One region of the Mycobacterium lentiflavum genome, then DNA from elsewhere that is predicted to be linked to it. Evidence: riboswitches for the same ligand, from Rfam matches in the RefSeq annotation. Region 1 holds a riboswitch; the other holds the start of a gene.

What was found. Region 1 has a riboswitch for cobalamin ahead of metE (5-methyltetrahydropteroyltriglutamate--homocysteine S-methyltransferase). Riboswitches for the same ligand answer to the same signal wherever they lie in the genome.
Region 2: it holds a riboswitch for cobalamin, as region 1 does, so the genes downstream of both, MJO58_RS09750 ((2Fe-2S)-binding protein) here and metE (5-methyltetrahydropteroyltriglutamate--homocysteine S-methyltransferase) in region 1, are expected to answer to the same signal.

The regions. Positions count from the first base shown of each region.
Region 1 covers NZ_CP092423.2:4,592,244-4,594,441, reverse strand. Annotated here, with positions in the region: gene metE (5-methyltetrahydropteroyltriglutamate--homocysteine S-methyltransferase) at 1-1,014, opposite strand, end outside; cobalamin riboswitch at 1,163-1,404, opposite strand; gene MJO58_RS21295 (SDR family oxidoreductase) at 1,407-2,045, opposite strand.
Region 2 covers NZ_CP092423.2:2,039,888-2,042,085, reverse strand. Annotated here, with positions in the region: gene recA (recombinase RecA) at 1-702, opposite strand, end outside; cobalamin riboswitch at 858-993, shown strand; gene MJO58_RS09750 ((2Fe-2S)-binding protein) at 1,037-1,711, shown strand; gene MJO58_RS09745 (DUF3046 domain-containing protein) at 1,778-1,972, opposite strand; gene MJO58_RS09740 (glycosyltransferase) at 1,996-2,198, opposite strand, start outside.

The sequences.
Region 1 (2,198 bases):
GAGGCCGGTCTCCGGTTCCAGTGAATACGGCACGTGCAGCGTGGAGCACGACGTCGACACCGCGATGTTGGCGGCCGAACCCAGCAGCGTGGCCAGCTTGCTCAGCGCCGCCTGCAAGTCGGTGCGCCAGATGTTGCGTCCGTCGACGATGCCGGCCACTAGGGTCTTGTCGGCCAGCTCCGGCACCGCGGCGATCGCGGTGTCGGCGCCGTACACCAGGTCGAGACCGATCGCCTCGACGGGCGTGCGGGCCAGCGCCCCTAGCGAGTCGCCGGGGTCACCGAAGTAGGTAGCGACGTAGATCGCGGGCCGGTTGCTCACCTTGCCCAGCTCGTTGTAGACAGCTTCGGCCAGCGCGGGGGCGTCGGGGGAGATGTCGGTGACCAGCGCCGGCTCGTCGATCTGTACCCACTGCGCGCCGTTCTCGGCGAGCAGGCTCAGCAGTTCGGTATAGATTCCCACCAGCTCCTGCAGCCGCTCGATCGGCGCGCCACCACCGTTGACGCCCTTGCTCAACAACAGAAACGTGATCGGACCGATGACGACCGGGCGCGCCGGAATGCCTTGCTCGAGAGCCTCTTTCAGCTCGGAGAGCACCTTGTCGGGGTTCAGCGTGAACTTCGTCGCCGGCTCGATCTCGGGAACGATGTAGTGGTAGTTGGTGTCGAACCACTTGGTCATCTCCAGCGGCGCGACGTCGGCGGTGCCGCGCGCGGCGGCGAAGTAGCGGTCCAGGTCGTCGGGAACCTGTGCGGCCCGGGCCGGCAACGCGTCCAGCATGACCGCGGTGTCCAGCATTTGGTCGTAGTACGAGAACGTGTTCACCGGCACCGAGTCCAACCCGGCGTCGGCCAAGCCCTTCCAGGTGTCGCGGCGCAGGGTGGCGGCGACCTTTTCCAGTTCCGTTCGGCTGGTTCGGCCTTTCCAATAACCCTCGGTCGCGCGCTTGAGTTCGCGTTTCGGGCCGATGCGGGCAGAGCCGACGACAGTTGCGGTGAATGGTTGGGGAGTCACGATATTCGTCCTTCAATCGGCATGGTGGTCACCGCCGGCGGACGTACAGCCGATCCTGCCGCGGTGAGCACCCTTTTTCTTGCAGGTACTTACCGCCAACGGCTGCAGCCAAACGCCCATTCCACGAGGCGATGAGCCGCCGGGCGCGGCGCGCCCGGCACAGCTGGCAGGTCTCCGGACTCGCAGGCGCGCACCTGGTGGTGCTCCTAGTGGCCGTCGCTTCCCAGTCTTGCGACCAGTGCCTATTGACGGCGTTCGTTCCTGCATACCGTTGCGGGACAGTCCCGGATTCTCACCGGGTTCCCTCTCACGAAGCGTGATCAATGCTTGCTTCGCTCGATGCTTGCGCCGCGGGTGCGGCGCACGCAAACCAGTTGCGAGAAGAAGTTTAGTCAGCCCGCCAATGCCTCGGCGATCGGGACGTCTCCATTGTTGAATCCGATGGTCCGCCGGATCGTCGAATCATCGGACAGGGCGGCGGCCACGACGAGCGCGACATCGGCCCGCGAAACCTCCTGGCCCGCGCCGACGACGATCTTGCCGGTCGCCGGTTCCAGCGTGAGCCGGCCGGGACCCAGCACCGTCCAGTCCAGCGCGCTCGCTCGCAGATGGGCGTCCGCGGCGGCCTTGGCCTCCGCGTAGGCGAAGAATGGATCATCTTGCGGCACACCGTGATCCGGACCGGCACCGAAATAGGACACCATCACGAACCGCTTGACGCCGGCCTGGGCGGCGGCATCGATCACCCGGATCGCGGCGTCACGGTCGACGGCATAGGTGCGCGCCGGATTGCCGCCGCCAGCACCGGCCGAGAAGACGATCGCGTCGTGTCCGGGCAGCAGCTCGGCCAGCGCGTTGGTGTCCAGCTGCTCGATGTCGGCAACCACCGGTTCAGCGCCGGCGGCGGCGACATCGTCGCGGTGATCGGGATTGCGGAAGACGGACGTCACCTGATTGCCTCGCTCGCTCAGGATGCGAGCCAGCTGCAGTGCGACCTTGCCGTGTCCGCCGAAGACGATGACGCGTGCCATGCCTCCGACGGTAGCGCGGCCGGGTCCGATGGTGGCGACCCGCTTCGCCCGGCTACGCCGCGCTCGCGATCGCCACTAGGTCCGATGGTGGCGACCCGACTTCGCCCGGCTACGCCGCGCTCGCGATCGCCACTAGGTCCGATGGTGGCGACC
Region 2 (2,198 bases), 2.6 Mb from region 1:
GTCCTTGAGTGTCTCGATCCGGCGCACATCCAAGCGCACCGACGCGTAGAACTTCAAAGCCTTTCCACCCGTGGTGGTTTCGGGACTGCCGAACATCACCCCGATCTTCTCACGGAGCTGGTTGATGAAGATCGCGGTGGTTCCCGAATTGTTCAGTGCGCCAGTCATTTTCCGCAGCGCCTGGCTCATCAGCCGGGCCTGCAGTCCGACGTGGCTGTCGCCCATTTCGCCCTCGAGTTCCGCGCGCGGTACCAATGCGGCCACCGAGTCGATGACCAGAATGTCCAGGGCACCGGAGCGGATCAGCATGTCGGCGATCTCGAGGGCCTGCTCACCGGTGTCGGGCTGGCTGACCAGCAGGGAATCGGTGTCGACGCCGAGCTTCTTGGCGTAGTCCGGATCCAGCGCGTGCTCGGCGTCGATGAACGCCGCGACACCCCCGGCGGCCTGAGCGTTGGCCACCGCGTGCAGGGCGACGGTCGTCTTACCCGAGGATTCCGGGCCGTAGATCTCCACGACCCGGCCGCGCGGCAGGCCGCCGATGCCCAGGGCCACGTCCAATGCGATGGATCCGGTCGGAATGACCGAGATCGGCTGACGCTGCTCGTCGCCGAGACGCATCACCGAGCCTTTGCCATAGCTCTTCTCGATCTGGGCCATTGCCAGTTCGAGAGCCTTTTCGCGGTCGGGGGCTTGCACCATGGTGCTCTCCTATAGTCGGTGTTCTTCTGACCGGTATCGGTCGGTTGGCCGTGACACTAGAGCTGGCCACCGACAAGTCGTCTCTTCGAGTTGATCCCCACAGTAGACGAACACCTGTTCGATTCAAGTTTGACACGCCGTACCGGCTGCGTGTGGCAATATCGGCTACCGACAGTGCGCCGACGGGCCTGCACGAAGAGGAAACCGGTGCGAAACCGGTGCGGTCCCGCCACTGTGATCGGGCACATTGCGACCCGAGAGCCAGATACTCACCGCCGGCGCTTCCTCACTAGACGCTGGGGCGGATCTCCCCAGAGAGGCTGGTTTCGCACGCATGGATATCTCCGGCGAGCTTGCCGAAATATCCTCCTACAAAGGGTTTTTCGCACTGACCGTGGGCGGCCGGGCGCAAGGATGGCACCCGGTCCGGCAGGACTACGCCAACGGCTTTGCGGGTTTGATCGACACCACCGCCCAGCGCTACCACACGACGGACCTGCGGATCGGCGCCTCCCTGGTCCACCTCGGCCACGCCACCCGGCTGTGGTCACCGGCGCTGGCCTGCGCGTTGGCCCACGGCGTCGTCCCGGACCTGCAACACCTGGAACGTGCCGACGACGGAGCGCAGCTGCGCCTACCCGAGCCCATCGGAGAGCCGGTCGAGGACATCGCGGCCGACTTGTATCGCCTTGTGGTGCAACACCATATGCAGCCGGTTGCGGCCGGCTTGCGGGTCAAACTGGCGCCCGCCCTGCTGGCGGGCAACATCGCGTCCGCACTCGTCGGCGCGTCGCGGGCGCTGCTCGCGGCCCGACCGGACCTGCGGGCACGAATCGTCGAGGTCACCATGTCCCTGCTCGACACCGGCGTGCTCTCCAGATCCGGTGCCATCACCGGCTCACACCTGGGCTTCAAGCGCGACAGCTGCTGCCTGTTCTATCGCCTGCCCGGGCGATCGGTCTGCGGTGACTGCGTGTTTCGCCAGGCACCGCGCTCGACCCGGCGTTGAGGGTGCGCTGGCGACGGCCAGTGTGCGCCCAGGGCGCCGTAGCCGCACACTCGACGGGAAGAAAGCTCACCACTGTTCGCGCGGGACGTCGAAGTCGGCGCATAACGCCCGCCAGACGTCGCGGGGTTCGATGCCGTCCTCGATCGCCTGAGCGGCGGTCCGGCCGCCGAAACCGGGCAGCACGTGATCTACCAGTACCGATGCGCCGTAGGCGGCGCCGAATCGCAGCACTACCCGCTCGTTGAACTCCGTCAGCCGCACGCCAGCCAACATACCGAGCCCGGCTATTTCGCGAGCGCCAGCGCTTGGTGGCACACCCGAACAGGGTCGGCGACGCGATGGATGCCGGACGCGGCGGTGCGCGCGGCCTCCCGGTAGCGCGGCGTCGACAACACGTCGTTGACCGCCTCCACCAGCGCATCGGCGGTCAGCGGCCGGATCAGCCGCGCACTCCCCTGCCGCCTCACCCGGTTGGCGATCTCCCACT